One region of the Halomonas sp. IOP_14 genome, then DNA from elsewhere that is predicted to be linked to it. Evidence: riboswitches for the same ligand, from Rfam matches in the RefSeq annotation. Region 1 holds a riboswitch; each other region holds the start of a gene.
The links. Region 1 has a riboswitch for thiamine pyrophosphate ahead of K7H09_RS05365 (NUDIX hydrolase). Riboswitches for the same ligand answer to the same signal wherever they lie in the genome.

Region 1 (4,197 bases):
AGAAAACAACTAATGACAGCTTCAAAACTGTTATCAGGAAATGGCAAATTTGGACCATGGATTTGCTCAAAGCGAAGACGGTTAGTGCCTGCGGATATTGCTTTTTCAATCATTGTTGAAGAGATGTCAACACCGGTGACATAGTCGAATCCGTCGTCTCTTAATCTTCTGGACACTTTGCCGCTGCCACAGCCGTAGTCCAATACACTAATTCCCTTGCCATAAGAGCAGGTTAACTCCGCGATGAGTGGTTGATAGCCAAAAGCATTCTCCACCCAATCATCATAAGCGTCAAAAAGCTCGGCGATATTTTGTTCAGTCCAATTAGTATTCATAAAAATAAATCCCCTAATATTTGCTCATGTATGAATGCTTGTACTATCCCCAGCGATTAATAAGAAACGGTTGATAGTAGGGGTTAATTATCTCTAACGCCTTTTGAGGCAGCGCATTCCCTATCTTGATTTGGCGATAGATCCAGAACAACATCAGCACATCTCGCCAATACGTCGTTAGGTTAAGATTAGCCATATCATTAAACGTCAACAAGCCGCTACGGATCTCTGACTCATATTCCAATAGTTTGCGTATGGTAGTCGGGGAGGTGCCAATTGGCATTAAAGGTACTGTGCCTGGCTGGGGTATAGTTTCATTACTATTCAAAAGTTCAAGCGCACGCTCATGTGTGCTTTCATAGACGTGAATAGAACCAACTTGATGTGTGTAGTGACCGATTTTGCAGCCTATGCGGGCAGCAATATACTCTTGCAAGAAAGTAAAAGAGAAAATATCGTTCAGCATGCCAACGTAGGCATCATTTGCACGCATATAGCTGACCATGTTCAACTTTTCTTCGCGGAGTAGCAACTGAAGACCCAAGGTACATGAAACGTCGATATTGCGTCGATAAAGATCTTCTTCCGCACTAAATATTTGAAGGACAGCGCGCTTACTGTCGGGATCGTCATTTTTAATGATATCAATCACTCGTTCGATTTGATCGAGCGTGTCTGCACCAAAGTTTTTAAGACGAGCTCCGTAACCAGTACCAGGTAAGCTTATACCATCTGGGCTGTAGCGTTGCATTGAAGGGGCGTACCAGGAAATAAATGCTAAGTCGTTTTTACCTGATAAATACCATAACGCTTCTGCATAATTAAAAACAATATTTTGTTTGCGTATTTTGCTTAGACAAAAACGATCAGGAGGATTGTCGAGTCGGATATTGAAGCCAATGAGTTCTCGCTCTTTATTTCCTCTAGGTGAGTTAACATATTCATATTCAAAGCAGATTTTATGCAGTGTATCTCTGTAGAGGCTGGTGAAATTCGTATAATGTTTGTGCATCATTATATTCATCTCTTTCGGTGGACAAAGAGGCGTATTTTGCTGATACGAATGATGGCGAGTAGTTTAAAAAGCTGAATTGGAGCTGTGAATCGCGTTTGATTTTTCTTTGACGATCAAACTGTGCAAATTAAAGGCTTTCACGACAGTATCTGCGACGTGATCAGCTAAGGCTTCATTGAAGTTGAGTTTTCCGTTTATAACTTTCGCCCAGCGGCAGTCCGCAGCATCATCACCAGGCCGTAGCTCGCCATCAACGTAGTGACATAAAAGGGCAACCAAGGCGAAGTGGTGGTGACTTCCCTCTGGGTCATATCCGATTACTTCTACTACATCAATTAACGGTCCTACCAATGCTGTGATACCGGTTTCCTCCATTAATTCGCGCTTTGCTGCACAATGTAGGCTTTCTCCCGGTTCCACTGATCCTCCGGGGAAGCCCCAAGTGCCCCGTTGAGGTTCTTTACTGCGTTGGACGAGGAGAACTTCATTATTACGCAGAGTTACGGCGATTGCTGCCAAGCGTGGCTTGGCAAGTACGGAGTTCAGGCGGTTTTTATCAGACGTGTTAAAAGGGGAGGTACTACTGAGCGTAGATGCGTTAGCGGGCGTTGAGTTACCTTGCGACACGATACACTCCTGCATTGAGATTCGGATAATACAGGCGTAGGTGTCAAAACAGATTCATATATGGTTTATGTCCGTTCCTACGCCGGTATCAGCCGGATCAGGTTCAAAGGGTTTGGATAACTCCATCTCAGCCTGAATAACAGGCACCCCTCGGAAAAGTTACTGTTACTATGAGTTTTAGTATAAGTCAATATTTGGGGGGCAATTCAATGCGGCGGCTTGGCGGACGCCGGGGCGGTTTTGACACCTTCTTCGCACACTTGGCTAACGGCTAACGGCTAACGGCTAACGGCTAATTGGCCCGGCTTATTCGCCAAAATCACCGCCCGCCGCGGTGCAGGGTAGCCTTCAATGGTGCGGGTGCGGTCGTTGGGGTCGAGAAAATCAGCCAACGATTGGTAGGTCATCCACTCCGTCGAGCGCTGCTCGTCTAACGTGGTAACGGCTTCATCGACCACGCGCACGTTGGTAAAGCCGCAGCGCTCCAGCCAGTGGCAGAGTGCTTGAGAAGAGGGCAGGAAGTAGACGTTGGGCATGGCGGCGTAACGTTCGCCGGGCACAAATACGGTCTGCTCGTCGCCTTCGACTACCAGGGTTTCTAGCACCAGCTCGCCGCCCGGAACTAACGCGGCTTTTAGCTGCTGAAGATGTTCCAACGGGGCAGGGCGATGGTAGAGCACGCCCATGGAAAATACCGTATCGAAAAAGCCCAGATTCTCAGGCACATCTTCAATGCCCACGGGTAAAAACTGCGTTTTGCCGCCATCCGCATCACCCACAAAGTGGCGTACTGCCTGAAACTGCCAGTAGAAACGTGGCGAAGGGTCGATGATTAGCACAAAAGCAGCACCTGCCCCGGCCATCCGCCAAGCGTGGTAACCGCTGCCGCCACCCACATCGAGCACTTTGCGATATTTTAGCGGTGCCAGGTGTGGCGCCACTCTTTGCCACTTCCAGTCAGAGCGCCACTCGGTGTCGATATAAATGCCGCCTAGCTGAAAAGGGCCTTTACGCCATGGGGCAAGCTTTCTAAGCAGGTTAAAGCATTGGCGCTGCTGGCTATCGCTAAGATCGAGATCAACGCTGACGGTGTCGCTGTTTAAATCCACGCGCCGCTCGGCGGGCAGCACCGGAAGCTTGGCCACGGCTTTTTCCCAGGCGGATAAATCGCCGTGGCGGTTACGGTCAAGCCCGTGAGCTAACTGCTCGGGAAGCTTCGCTAACCAGGGCGTTAGTGAGGCATCAAGCGTAGCTTGATCTAAAAACGCCTGATAAATTGCGCGATGATCGTCGGGTAGTGGCGCCACCTTTAACCCTCCTTAAACGCAATCAGCGAGGCAAAGTTAAGGTACTGGAACCAGGTCATCGAACGTGGAAAACCTGCTTGTTTCAAACGACCATGAAGTGCATCGAGGGTATCCGGCACCAGTACGTTCTCAAGAGCGGTGCGCTTCTGGCTGATTTCCAGATCACTGTAGCCATTGGCGCGCTTGAAATCGTGGTAGCGTTCTACCCGCCAGGCGTTGTCGCGCTCGTCGGCGTCGACGGTTTTCTCCGAGAGAATCAGCACGCCGCCGGGTTCCAGCGCTGCATAAAGCCGCGCCAGTAGTGCATCGCGGTCGGCGGCGGGTAGAAACTGTAGGGTAAAATTGAGAATGATCATGCCCGAAGATGCATACTCGAGGGTACGAATGTCGGCTTCTTCGACCTGCATAGCGTACGCTGGGCACTCGTCAGCAAAGGTTTGCCGAGCCTGGGCGACCATGGCGGGCGATAGGTCAACGCCCGTATAGCGAAAGGCGTCAGGCGCCAGCGCCCCTGCCAGCGCAAGGCCGGAAGCGCCCAGCGAACAGCCTAGATCATAGACATGGGCGCCATGGCGCAGGTGGCGCTGGGCAATTAAGCTCAACATGCCAAGAATTTGCCCGTAGCCGGGTACCGATCGGCGGATCATGTCAGGAAAGCAGGCGACCACCTTTTCGTCGAAAGAGAACCGCGCGACTCGGTCAAGGGGTGTCGAAAAGATAGCGTCACGGTAAGATGCATCACTCATGGGCAAGCCGGGATCATGGAAAAGGCGTGCTAGTTTACGCGCCCTTAATTGACTAGAACAGGCCTGTCTAGCACAGACTCACATAGAACAGCCCTGTTTAAGGTTATTAACCTGTTTAATGAACCCCGCTGCAAGGATCGACGCCACTGGAGAAGCTAAATGGCCTC
Region 2 (4,197 bases), on a different contig from region 1:
CATCGGCCACTGAGCCAGGACGCAGGCCATCACCGAGGGAGAACGCCACATCGTACTGCTTGCAGATCTCGCAGATCTCCTCGAAGTGGGTGTACAAGAAGCTCTCCTGGTGATGGTACAAACACCATTTGGCCATGATCGAGCCGCCGCGGCTGACAATGCCGGTGACCCGCTTGGCGGTGAGCGGCACATAGCGCAGCAGTACGCCCGCGTGAATGGTGAAGTAGTCCACGCCCTGTTCGGCCTGCTCGATCAGCGTATCGCGGAAGACTTCCCAGGTGAGGTCTTCGGCCACGCCTTTGACCTTTTCCAGCGCCTGATAGATAGGCACTGTGCCAATCGGCACCGGCGAGTTGCGCAAAATCCACTCGCGGGTTTCGTGGATGTTCTGCCCAGTGGAGAGATCCATAATGGTGTCCGCGCCCCAGCGGATGCCCCAGGTCATCTTATCTACCTCTTCTTCGATAGAAGAAGTCACCGCTGAGTTACCCAGATTACCGTTAATTTTGACCAGGAAATTACGGCCAATAATCATCGGCTCGCTTTCTGGGTGGTTGATGTTATTGGGAATAATCGCCCGCCCTCTGGCGACTTCATCACGCACAAACTCAGGGGTGATTTCTTCCGGCAGGCTGGCGCCAAAGCTCTGGCCTTTGTGCTGATGGCCCAGAATGCGCTCTACTTCAGCGGTACCTAGCGCTTGACGGCGCTGGTTTTCGCGCAAGGCGATAAACTCCATTTCCGGGGTGATAATGCCCTGGCGGGCGTAGTGCAGCTGGGTCACGTTCTTGCCCGGTTTTGCTCGGCGTGGTGTGCGGGTTAGATCAAAGCGCAGCTGGGCAAGCGTCGGGTCGTTGGCGCGGCGGTTGCCGTAATCAGACGTGGGGCCTGATAGAAATTCGGTATCGTCACGCTCTTCAATCCAGGCTCGGCGTAGTTCCGGCAGACCGCGGCGCAGGTCATTGTTAGCATCCGGATCGCTATAGGGGCCTGAAGTGTCGTACACCAGCAGTGGCGGGTTCTCTTCATCAATGCCGGTGGTTTTGGTCGGCGACAGTGAAATTTCCCGGAACGGCACACGGATATCCGGGCGCGAACCTTCGATATATACCTTACGTGAGCCGGGCAGCGGCGCAATGGCGGCGGCATCGACCTGGGCGGTTTCGGCTAAAAAGTGGCTGGTTTTGCTTGTTACGGTCTTAGTCATTACTGTCGTTTCCTTGTGTTGTTTTGCTGAATTAGTGGGTGAGGTCTTGGTCTATCAGCTCTAGGCCCATCTGCCAGAAGTCGATTTCCAGGCGGGTGGCGTCGCGGAAGATCTTGCTCAGTTCGGCAAAGCGGGCGGAGGTAATGTCGGCAAGGCGGATATTCAGCCATTCAAGCTCCGCCTGCATGGCGGCCTGAAACTCCTCGCCTTCGTACATGGCTATCCAGGCGTCGTAAGGGTTTTGCGCGCCGCGCAGGGTGGAAGGCTGGGCGTTTAGCCAGTTGGCGATTTCGCCGTAGCCCACCAGGCAGGGGGCTAGCGCCACGTGCAAATCCAGCAGGTCGCCGCGGTTGCCGGTATCCAATACATAGCGGGTGTAAGCCAGGGTGGCCCTGGCTTCGGGAAGCTCCACCAGTTCTTGCTCGGAAATCCCCCACTCCTGACAAAAGCCCACGTGCAGGCCCAACTCCACATCCACAATGGCTTTCAAGCCTTCGTGGGCCTGGCGCAGATCGGCGAGTGTGGGGCTTTTATAAGCAGCCAGCGCGTAGGCACGGGCGAAGTGAATCAAAAACAGGTAATCCTGCTTTAAATAGTGGCGAAACGACGCCTCAGACAACGTGGCGGTGCCCAATTGGCGCACAAAATCGTGCTCAATATAGGCGCGCCAATCGTCTTGGCAGGCGGTGGTGAGATCAGTAAAGCGGTAGCCCATGATGCCTCCGGTGGTAATGATCCGGAGGGGGGGGCGAAAAAGATCGAGGGAGTGGCGCAGAAGGGCAGCGTGCGATCGTGAGAGAGCAGCCGTGGCCATCGCTTGATCCCTACGCCGGTACCCTCGCTGCGAACTTGTGTAAGTAGCAGCGCATTAGCCGGATCAGGTTCTGCGGGATCAGCGCTCGGCAGCATTAATTGCTACGCCCTGCGCCATCTCAGCCGGATTTCACCGGCACCCCGTCAAGCTGTTCGTTGGTGGAGTGTAGGAGGCGGGTGGGGGAGATGCAAGGGTGTATGACATGGAAAGTTATCGGGAAACAATTTATTAGCATCATTACAGCGATGAGAGTTTAGGTGCTGTAATGGCGTTTCATGGCATCGGTACGTGAATTATTATACAGTTGAGTAACAAGTGGCTGTTTTACAGCCACTGCTATTTCGAATGTGAACCGTAGGAAGTTGCATGACCAACACGAACTCGATTTTAGGCGTCTATCTCAGTGATTCGCTCGACTTTGATGCCATTTATGGTAACGCCTTGCGCGATGAAGCGAGTGATGTCGTCCTGCGCCATCCCCATGAGATCGATAACCCCGAAGATGTGCGTTTTGCGATCTGCTGGTTGCCCAATGACGAGGCTTTCGAGAGCTATCCTAATCTTGAGCTGGCGATGTCTATCGGTGCCGGTGTTGATGCCCTGCTGGCGCATCCTGGCCTGAGCGATGAAGTACATATCGCCCGGGTGCGGGATCCACATCAGGCCGACTTGATGGCGGGTTTTGCCGCGCATGAGGTGCTCCATCGTGAGCGTGAGTTCACCACCCTGGAGCAAAATGCTGCCAAGGCGCATTGGGCGCCATTGACGATGCGCGCGCCAGCATCAAGAAAGGTGGCGGTGCTGGGACACGGCACCATGGGGCGCGCCGTGGTGAAAGCGGTGGCCGCGCTTGGCTTTTCTGTACACGTAGCCTGCCGCAGCGAGCCACAAGCCCCGGTTGAAGGCGTGACCTATCTGACAGGTGACGGGGCTGTCATGGCGGCAGCGGATGGCGCCGATTATCTGATCAATGTGCTGCCACTGACGGCTACCACTGAAAACGTGCTTAACAAGGCGCTGTTCGCGAAGCTCGCCAAAGACGCTTGGTTGGTGCAGATCGGTCGGGGTGAGCACTTGGTCGAGGACGATCTTCTCCTAGCGCTCGAACACGGCCATTTGGGTGGGGCGAGCCTGGATGTGTTCCGTGCAGAGCCGCTGCCTGCGGATCATCCCTTCTGGCAGCATGAGTGCCTACGCATCACGCCACACATTGCTAGTGATTCGTTGCCAGAGGTGGTCGCAGGGCAGGTTGTCGACACCGCCCGCGCCCTTCGCGATGGGCAGCCGCTTGCCATGGGCGTTGATCGGGCGCGCGGTTACTGACGTAAACGCTAACCACGTTGCATGACAATCACTTTGCTGCAAAGGAACACCTGATGAGTCTCAATAAGTCTCAACGCACCACGACGAGCAACGCCGAACAAGAAACCCGCATCGCGCTGGCAGCCTGCTATCGTCTGGCCGCCCACTATCGCATGACGGATCTGATCTACACCCATATTACCGCGCGGGTGCCTGGTGAGAAGGGACGTTTCCTGATCAACCCTTACGGTTGGCGTTGGGAGGAGATTACGGCTTCTTCGCTGGTGAAGATTGACGTTGATGGCCATAAGATTGATAACAGCCCAGAACAAGTGAATCCGGCTGGTTTCACCATCCATTCCGCGATTCATACTGCTAGCCACCATGCGGCCTGGGTGATGCATACTCACACGCGCGCTGGCGTGGCGGTGTCGTCGCTGGAGTCGGGCCTTGAAACACGGCTTAACCAGATTGCGCTGCAGTTTCACGAACGGGTGTCTTACCACGATTATGAAGGCATTGCCCTGAACCTGGCTGAGCGTGAGCGAATAGTGGCAAGCCTTGGCGACAACCCCGCATTGGTGTTGCGTAACCATGGCCTGCTGACGACCGGTGCGTCGGCTGCAGAGATGTTCAACAATATGTTTTATCTTGAGCGTGCCTGTGAGCTACAGGTGGCGGCGCAGTCTACTGGCCAGCCCTTACGGCTGGTGCCAGAAGAGGTGGCGCGCCACGTGGCGCGCCAATACGACCAGACTATTCATGAAGACGGCGATCTTGAACTCGAATGGGCCGCGCACCTGCGCACGCTTGAGGCGCTGGATCCAAGCTATAAAGACTAAATCGGCGCGGTTGCCAGCACGGCAAGCAAGCC
Region 3 (4,197 bases), on a different contig from region 1:
CCCGCATGGTGATATTTAGCTGGTGGGAGGAAATAGAGATATAGCCATCGATTAGGTCACCGCAAATGTCGTAGTACATTTGGGTCAATGTGTAGAGGCGTTCGAAGCGATCCGCTACATCGTTGATGGCGTGCAGGGTTTCGCTCTCTTCCCGCGGTAAATGCTCATAGTCATAAGCGGTGAGTTCTTGGGTAATCCCCTGGTGGTAGCTAAAGATGCGGCGCATTTTAACCAGCCGGGAACGGTAAGTGATGATCTTGCGCATTAGCACATCATTACCATTTTCCAGCAGCTCGTCTTCCAGATCGCTTAACGCCGTTTCGAACTCAAGCAGGCTATCGATATAAAAGCCCGCAGAAATATACATCACCCGCAGCGCGACATGTTCCGGCGAATGGGCCAGCAAGGCTTTACCGTGCTCGTTGAATAGCCGTTCTATGGAGAGCGCTTGGCCGGGATGGAGGGTGACCAGAAATCGCTCCCCCACAAAGAAACAGACCTGTTGAGGCAGATAGTTTAGTTCGGCATCAAAGGAGGAGATGCCACGATAAATAATCAAGGTGTGATTATCAAACTCTTCAATTTTTGGCGGATGGCGCTCTTTGTGGGCATCTTGAATCGCCATGGGGTGAAACTCAAACGCCTCTAAAATCGCCCGCTCGCTTTGTTGGGACTCGCCCTGCATATCGATCCAGATATGGCTGCCAGGCGTCGCCTGCCAGACAGCCAACAGGCTTTCATCCCCCTCGTGGGTCTCACCTTCAGGGGTAGTCAGAAGAGTTCGAATCATGGATGTCCTTGCGAATAGCTAGCGTTAAGTAGGCTAACAGCACACTCACCAGCGTTGAGGCGATTAACGCCCCGACGAATGGCCCCAAGGTAGGGACACTGCCCGGAAAACTGGCGGCCACCATCCCGGCGACCAAGCTTCCTTGGCTTAACCACCCTGGGAGAATGGCACCCAGCAGCCCCGCGATGCCACCTACAATGGCGGCCAGTGGCGTCATTCGTTGCCACAGGCCCAACAGCACAGGTACCACAATGGCAGCACACAGCAGGTCGGCAATCAAAAACAGACGCAGTACTGACAACCCCTGCAAGGCAATTAATACCACCGGTACCATTACTACCACTGTCACCCAGCGGGCAGCCACCAGTGATACGCCCTGCTGCTCGCTGCGCGCGACCACCAACGAGGCAATACCATTTTGCAGCGTATCAACGCTGGAGGCCACCAAGGTCACCGCTAATACCAAGGCGGGTAGCGTCAGCCAAACAGGAGCATCACTTAACAGGGCAAAAAATGGCATCGGCGGCTCGCCTAATGGCACACCACTCATCGCGGCCAATACACCCAGACCACCAATCACCATGACGACGACTACCGTCATTGCGCCACCTAACCATGCCCCGCGCCCCAGGCTTTGATCGTCTTGAGCGGCCCACACGCGCTGCCAATAGCCTTGATGGAAGAGATTGGCCGCGGTAACCGCGATCACTAGCGTTAACGCTACGCTGAGCGCACTGGTGATGGGAATGGCAGGAAGCGCAGCCTCGTTGGGAATAGTGGGAAGCCGCCATAGGGCCATGCCACCGACCACACACAGCAGTACCAGTAACAACCACGCCTGCCAACGGTCAGTGGCAAGGCTGGCCCGTAGACCACCTGCCGCAGTATAGATGAGCGTGGTAAGCGCCACGCCAATAATCACCAGTGCGGGGGGCACATCGGAAAGCAGCGCGGTAATGGCGCCAATAGCGGTTAGCTCGGCAGCTAAAAAGCACGCCATATAGGCGATTGATACCAGCGTTACCCAGCGCCTTACACCAGGGCCATAGCACGCTTCGGCAAACTCGGCGATGCTGCGCCCCTCGGGCAGCGCCCGGCGAATCTTCGGCCCATACAGCCCCAAGACGATAAACGGCAGCGCAGAGCCTAATGCATAGCCTGCCAGGGCCAGCGGGCCAACAAAGGCGCCGATTTCAGGAGGAGCAAAGAGAATCCATGCGCCCATGCCGGAGGCAAGGAAGGAGAGCCCCAGGGTAGATGCCGTTTGCGAGTTACGGGCGGTGACATAGTCATCAAGTGGGCCATTCACCCAGCGAGCCCGGAGGCCTAAGTAAGCAAAGCAGCACAGCGCCGCACCAAGCACGGCTAACGTTAGGTAAAGCATGTCGCACTTCCTCCGCCGGTACGAACCGGATCAGGTTCCAGGGTCTGCGTAGCCGCATCTCAGCCCTTTTATGCAGGGCTCCCCTGGCGACAGTGAATGTAGGTGTTTTGCTAAGCGCTTTTTCTAAGTACGTTTTTGGGTACTTTTCGAAGCGCTGTCTCAAGAACTATTCTCAATCAAAATCATAGCTTAGTAAAGTTAAGGTGCGCTGGTCGCCTCTTAGCGAGGCACTCGCCCCATCAGGTAGAACTCCTCATTGGGTGGCGTACCTGCCAGGGTAACCAACCGATTCGACAAGCCAAAAAACGCCGCGATCGCGCCTATATCCCAGCAATCCTCTTGGCTAAAGCCTACTTCCAGCAGGCGGGCAAGCCATTCATCAGTCATTTCACCCACATCGATGGCACAGTGCATGGCGAAATCGAGCATCACCCGGTGGCGCTCGCTAATCGGCGCCACCCGATGGTTGATCGCCACTTGGTCAGCGAGTAGCGGGTCTTTACTGTAAATGCGCACCAGTGCCCCGTGAGCAACCACACAATATAGGCAGCGATTACGTGCGCTGGTAGCCACTACAATCATCTCTTTTTCGGCTTTGGTGAGGGTATCTGATTCGCGCTCCATCAACGCATCGTGATAGGCAAAAAAAGCACGAAATTCAGCAGGGCGATGGGCCAACATCAGAAAGACATTGGGCACAAAACCCGCTTTACCCTGAACGGTCAAAATGGTACTGCGAATATCGTCAGGCAGGTCATCCAATGTTTCAGGCACGTTAAAACGACTTAATGATGAAGACATGCTCACCTCTTTCTTGTTAAGTTTAGCCATCTCATAAAAACGGCTTAGCGGTTGTGTAACAAAAAGCTGAATTAAGAGGCTTTTATTCAGCCGCCCTACTCGCCATACTGAAGATTCGTTCTGTGACAAAAAAACATGCGCTACTCTTAATAAACAGTTCGTTCAAAGGGACACTGTCATGAGCCATAACGAAGCCAAGGAACATACCCCCGGTCGTCTAAACGAGCTGTTTACTGACCCTTACCGAGCATTTGAAAATGATACCGATGAGCGTCAGCTGCACATTCGTATAATGCTACATATGCTGCTTGCCCGCCCAATGACACGGGGTCAAATGACACTTCGCGTCATTCATGGCTGGGAAAATGGCGGCTGTGAGCCCGAAGACCTCCAGCATGTCGACTATACTCTTGATGGCGTTCCTGACTTTAAGCGCGCTGTACAAGATTTTGAACACGCTTCTAAGCACAACACGCCGTTACCTGCCGACAACAGCGCCATTCTTGCCGCCCCGCTTGCCAATGCAATTGCAGACGCCGAAGCCGAAGGGCAAGACCTTACCAACGATATTCGCGAGACCCCTGCGCGCTGGCCAGCCTTTGAGGGTGGTTTGGCACTATATACGCTGTTTAAAATGTACCATCGGCTGATTTATGGCGAAGATGACACCTACCGCTGCACGCAGTGTGTAACTCCGCTGGGAATGCGCGAAATACATGAGTTTCACCTTGAAGAGGGTGAGTTTGCTCTGCTCGTCCCCCCCGCTGAACACTTTATGGGTAAGGAGTCGCTGTTAGTATTGCATGAAAGCCAGCTCGGCCCCATTGAACAGCTGCTTGAAGAGAGCCTTCCGCTGTTTGACAACTTTTAAGCCAGCCACCTGGCTTGATCTGCCAAGCGGTTAACCGACCTCGTTAGCAACTGGCCCCGCTTAAGCGGAGCCAGTTAGCGCCACTTTTTTAACCCAGTGAAATCGTGCTATTGATACCACTGGAAACATTCTCGGGTTCAAACCAACGTGCCGTTACGGTTTTTGTTTGTGTCCAGAATGCAATCGCCTGCTTACCATTGGGCCCTAAATCGCCCAGCTTTGAAGCCCTTGACCCGGTGAAACTAAAGTAAGCGACCGGTACGGGGATTGGCACGTTAATACCAATTTGTCCAACATCGATATCGGTTTCAAACCGGCGCGCTACCCAGCCTGAGTTAGTAAAGATGGAGG
Region 4 (4,197 bases), on a different contig from region 1:
TACCTACCCCACGCTGCTGGGCGGGCTGGAGTTTTTGATTCTGGAAGGCACACTGAGCGATAGCGAACAGAGTTACACGGCAGGCACCTGGTGCCGCTACCCCAGCGGTTCTGCTCCGGCACTTACCGCCGGTGATGATGGCGTCATGATGTACCTCAAACGCGGCCATCTGCCAGCCGCTTAGCTTCGCGACATACCCAGGAACGGCAGCAGCGTAAGGGCGGCAATAAGCCCCACTGCTAGCAGTACTAACACGACCTGCACCGGGTGAGCGGCCAAACGACGCCACAGCGTCTCCGCGTCACCCCGCTCAACCGCCGCCTGGTGCTCGCGTTGGGCGCGCTCAAGGCGCTCCGCCTGGTAGGCCTCTAACGCCGCGATGGCAGCGTCGTGCTGATGTGGATTGCGCAGCCAAATCGCGTCAACGCCCAGGCGGAAAAAGCCCGCCTGGGTTTCATAGGTATCAAAGCCATGGGCAGCGAGCAGGTCACGCACCTCCATGGCCTCTTCGTCGGTCACATGGCGCAGCCGGAACAGTAGTTCAGCCATTGGCGTGCCTCAAGAGTCGCTCTTCCCCACCATCAGGTCTGCCTGAATCACTTCGATCCAGTAGCCGTCCGGGTCTTTAACGAAGATAACATCTTTCATCTTGCCCTGATCGGAGCGTTTGACGAAGGTGACGTCATGCTCGTCGAACCACGCCTGGGCCGCTGCCAAATCCGGTACGTTGAAGCAGATATGCCCAAAGCCCTGGGGTTCGGCATTGCCATCGTGATAGGCGAAATCTTCCTGGTCTTCAGTCCCCCAGTTGTGGGTCAGCTCCAGCAGCCCTTTCTGGCTAAACGTCCAGGCGGTACGCGCTTGCGCATCGTCCGGAACGCTGTCGCTGGGTTCCAGGTTGGCCAGGAAGTAGAGCGAGAACTGCATCTCTTCGAAATCCAGCCGCCGCATCACCTGCATACCAAACACTTTTGAGTAGAACGCCAATGCCTGCTCAGGGTCTTTCACCCGCAGCATGGTGTGGTTTAAACGAAACCCTTGAGTTTGGGGCGGCGTAGCCACGACGCCAGGATGCTGCTCGCCTTGAAAACTCATTTTGCTCTCCTATCGCTGATGTTGATCATTGAATCCATTGAGCTTCACGTACCGCTTACCATGGGGGCTTTATGGCCATAATAACAGCCCTTACAAGCACGTAGGCAGTGTCGTATCGAGGTGCCGATAAGCGCACTGGCAATACTAAACAAAAACCCTACACTTATTCTTCATAAGCTTTACAAAAAGCAGTTCCCGCAACATGAGTGATGCCCCACCTTTGAGGCGTCCACAGGAGTTTTCCATGAGTGCGATCGATATGACGCTGGGTGACCACCTGACGCTAAAACAGCTTTCCAATGCGCTTCACAACGGTTTTTCGCCGATTGTTGAAGTCGAGTCGATGGATGGAATCTACAAAGTGCGTTTTCACCATGCTAACGGCGTGTCTGAGCTGAGCGATAACAAGGGCCACGTCAGTACTTTTCTGGGCACGGGCGAAATCCGCGATACCCTGGGCCAACTGGGCTTGACCCACGGCGTGCTAACCTTCGCCGACCAGTGTGGTGACGAGATGATTGGGGTCGAGGGTAAAGCGATGACACCTGATGAAATGCTTACCTACGGTACGCGTATTTCGTTTCGTTAGATTGCTATCGTCCGCATCCGGGGCTTTACAGGGCTACTTCAGGCAAGGATAGTAATCCCTCGACAGGGGCGCCCTCCGTTACGGTTGGGCTGAGAAGCACCCTTTGAACCTGAACCGGATAACACCGGCGTAGGGAGTCGTGGTAACGCTTACCACCTCCCTGCCGGGAGGATGCTATGACCCTACGCCCGCTTGGCGATTACCTTGAGACGCTGCGCTCAGTGACACCGCTGGTTCACTGCATGACCAACTATGTGGCCATGAACAGCACTGCCAACCTGCTGTTAGCCACCGGCGCGTCGCCCGCCATGCTGCATGCGCCTGAAGAAGTGGCTGAATTCACGGCTATCTCCGCGGGGCTGTCGATTAATATCGGTACGATCTCTGCCCACTGGGCTGACGCTATGCTCACCGCCACAGCGACTGCCGATCAGCATGCCATTCCCTGGGTATTAGATCCCGTCGCCGTTGGCGCCACGCGCTATCGCCAAACGCTGTGCGCGAAGCTGCTGGCCGCTAAACCCAGCGTGGTTCGTGGCAATGCGTCTGAAATTCTTGCCCTTAACGGTTTAGCTAGCCAAGGCCGCGGCGTGGACGCCACAGCCGCCACCGACCAAGCCGTGGACGCTGCAATAGCATTAGCGCAAAAACACGGCTGTATTGTCGCGATGACCGGTGAAAGCGACTGGGTGACGGACGGCACACAGCACTACCGCATTAACGGTGGCCATCCTTTGATGCCCCGCGTAACAACGCTTGGCTGTGGGCTGAGCGCGCTAGTGGCGGGATTTGTGGCTGCCAACCGCGACGCCCCACTGGGTGCAACGGTAGCCGCACTGGCCTGCTTTGCGGTCACAGGAGAGCGTGCGGGCAGCCACGCCAACGGGCCTGGTAGCTTTCAAGTGGCACTGCTGGATGCGCTGTATCAACTCACCCCTGACGACCTCACTACTTATGCCCAACTGGAGGCAATCCATGCCGCTTGATCTATCGCTCTACTTGGTCACCGATGCCACGCTCTGCCAAGAGCATGGTTTGGAACAAACGGTTGAGGCAGCGGTAAAAGGCGGTGTCACCATCGTGCAGTTGCGTGACAAGCATGCCAGCGACGAACAGATGATTGCCCAAGCCAAACGGTTAAAAGCGCTTCTGGCGGGCACCGGTGTCCCGCTGATCATTAACGACCGTTTGCAGGTGGCACTAGAAAGCCAGGCAGATGGCCTGCATGTCGGTCAGAGCGACGCAGCCGTTCAGCAAGCGCGCCGGGTGCTAGGTGAGCAAGCGATTATCGGCCTGTCGATCAATACTATCGCCCAACTGCAAGTCTCTCCGTTTGAGCTACTCGATTATGTCGGGATTGGCCCGGTGTTTGCCACCGAGAGCAAACAAGATCACGCCCAGCCCATCGGCTTTGGTGGCTTGGCTGCGCTGGTCAAGGCGTGCCCACTGCCCAGCGTGGCCATCGGCGGGCTGAAAGCCAGCCATGCGATTAGCGTACAGCGCGCGGGAGCGAACGGTTTAGCGGTGATATCAGCCATTTGTGGCCAGCCCGACCCTTACCAGGCAGCGCGCGCTTTTCAGATTTTCCAAGCCGATTCGGCGTCATGAATCAGTTAGAGCATATCGTCGCTTTTGTGCGGGTAGCCGAGTTGGGTAGCTATACCCGCGCTGCTGAAGCGCTGGATATTTCCCGCACTCGCGTATCCCGCCAGGTCATGGCACTGGAAGAGACATTGGGCGCGCGACTGATACAACGCACCACGCGACGACTACATCTCACTGAGGCCGGAGAACGCTATCTAGTCCGCGCCCAAGGGATACTGCAAGCGCTCGATGAGGCCGCCGCCGAGGTGGGCCAAGGTACCAGCGATGTGCGTGGGCGGCTGCGCGTTAATGGGCCGATGAGTTTTGGCACCCGCTACCTAGCGCCACTCGTCGCGCAATTTATGCACACTCACCCGGCGCTGGAAGTGCGCCTGGATTTGAACGACCGCCGTGTCGACCTGCTGGAAGAGGGTTACGACGTAGCGATCCGTATCGGCAGCCTGCCCGACTCCAGCCTGGTGGCGCGCCGACTGACGCGGTGCCGCCTACTGTTTTGCGCCTCGCCTGAATATCTTGCCAACCACGGTGAACCCGACAGCGTTCAAGCCCTTGCCAAGCACCACTGCCTACGCTACCGCAGCGGCCAACAGAGCGCTGACTGGAAGATTGCCACGCAGTCATTGACGGTCAATGGCCCACTGGAAAGCAATAACGGCGATGTACTCACCCACGCCACGGAAGCTGGCCTGGGCATCGCTCAGCAGCCCAGCTTTCTGGTCACAGAGAGTATCGCCAGCGGGCATTTAGTGCCCATCTTAACTAATGAGCCAGCGGTACGGCTCGATGTTCACGCGCTCTACCCCGCCCGGCGCTACCTGCCCGCCAAGGTGGAGCGCTTCATCGACCTGCTCACCGAGGCATGGGGTGATCCGCCGATTTGGGAGCAAAACATTGGATTATCGCCAATA

Region 2: another riboswitch for thiamine pyrophosphate. It lies ahead of tenA (thiaminase II); the one in region 1 lies ahead of K7H09_RS05365 (NUDIX hydrolase).
Region 3: another riboswitch for thiamine pyrophosphate. It lies ahead of K7H09_RS00360 (sodium:solute symporter family transporter); the one in region 1 lies ahead of K7H09_RS05365 (NUDIX hydrolase).
Region 4: another riboswitch for thiamine pyrophosphate. It lies ahead of thiM (hydroxyethylthiazole kinase); the one in region 1 lies ahead of K7H09_RS05365 (NUDIX hydrolase).

The regions. Positions count from the first base shown of each region.
Region 1 is NZ_JAINWD010000004.1:177,056-181,252, reverse strand. Features, by position in the region: gene K7H09_RS05375 (class I SAM-dependent methyltransferase) at 1-335, opposite strand, end outside; gene K7H09_RS05370 (thymidylate synthase) at 379-1,350, opposite strand; gene K7H09_RS05365 (NUDIX hydrolase) at 1,414-1,977, opposite strand; TPP riboswitch at 2,035-2,138, opposite strand; gene cmoB (tRNA 5-methoxyuridine(34)/uridine 5-oxyacetic acid(34) synthase CmoB) at 2,256-3,284, opposite strand; gene cmoA (carboxy-S-adenosyl-L-methionine synthase CmoA) at 3,287-4,030, opposite strand; gene pgi (glucose-6-phosphate isomerase) at 4,190-4,197, shown strand, end outside.
Region 2 is NZ_JAINWD010000040.1:40,001-44,197, forward strand. Features, by position in the region: gene thiC (phosphomethylpyrimidine synthase ThiC) at 1-1,207, opposite strand, end outside; gene tenA (thiaminase II) at 1,239-1,922, opposite strand; TPP riboswitch at 2,012-2,174, opposite strand; gene K7H09_RS19845 (NAD(P)-dependent oxidoreductase) at 2,388-3,344, shown strand; gene K7H09_RS19850 (class II aldolase/adducin family protein) at 3,398-4,165, shown strand.
Region 3 is NZ_JAINWD010000001.1:77,833-82,029, reverse strand. Features, by position in the region: gene corA (magnesium/cobalt transporter CorA) at 1-790, opposite strand, end outside; gene K7H09_RS00360 (sodium:solute symporter family transporter) at 762-2,174, opposite strand; TPP riboswitch at 2,164-2,269, opposite strand; gene K7H09_RS00355 (peroxidase-related enzyme) at 2,394-2,975, opposite strand; gene K7H09_RS00350 (hypothetical protein) at 3,154-3,846, shown strand; gene K7H09_RS00345 (CoA-acylating methylmalonate-semialdehyde dehydrogenase) at 3,935-4,197, opposite strand, start outside.
Region 4 is NZ_JAINWD010000025.1:70,720-74,916, reverse strand. Features, by position in the region: gene K7H09_RS16495 (cupin domain-containing protein) at 1-184, shown strand, start outside; gene K7H09_RS16490 (DUF6164 family protein) at 181-549, opposite strand; gene gloA (lactoylglutathione lyase) at 559-1,095, opposite strand; gene K7H09_RS16480 (hypothetical protein) at 1,340-1,684, shown strand; TPP riboswitch at 1,739-1,837, shown strand; gene thiM (hydroxyethylthiazole kinase) at 1,861-2,670, shown strand; gene thiE (thiamine phosphate synthase) at 2,660-3,292, shown strand; gene K7H09_RS16465 (LysR family transcriptional regulator) at 3,289-4,197, shown strand, end outside.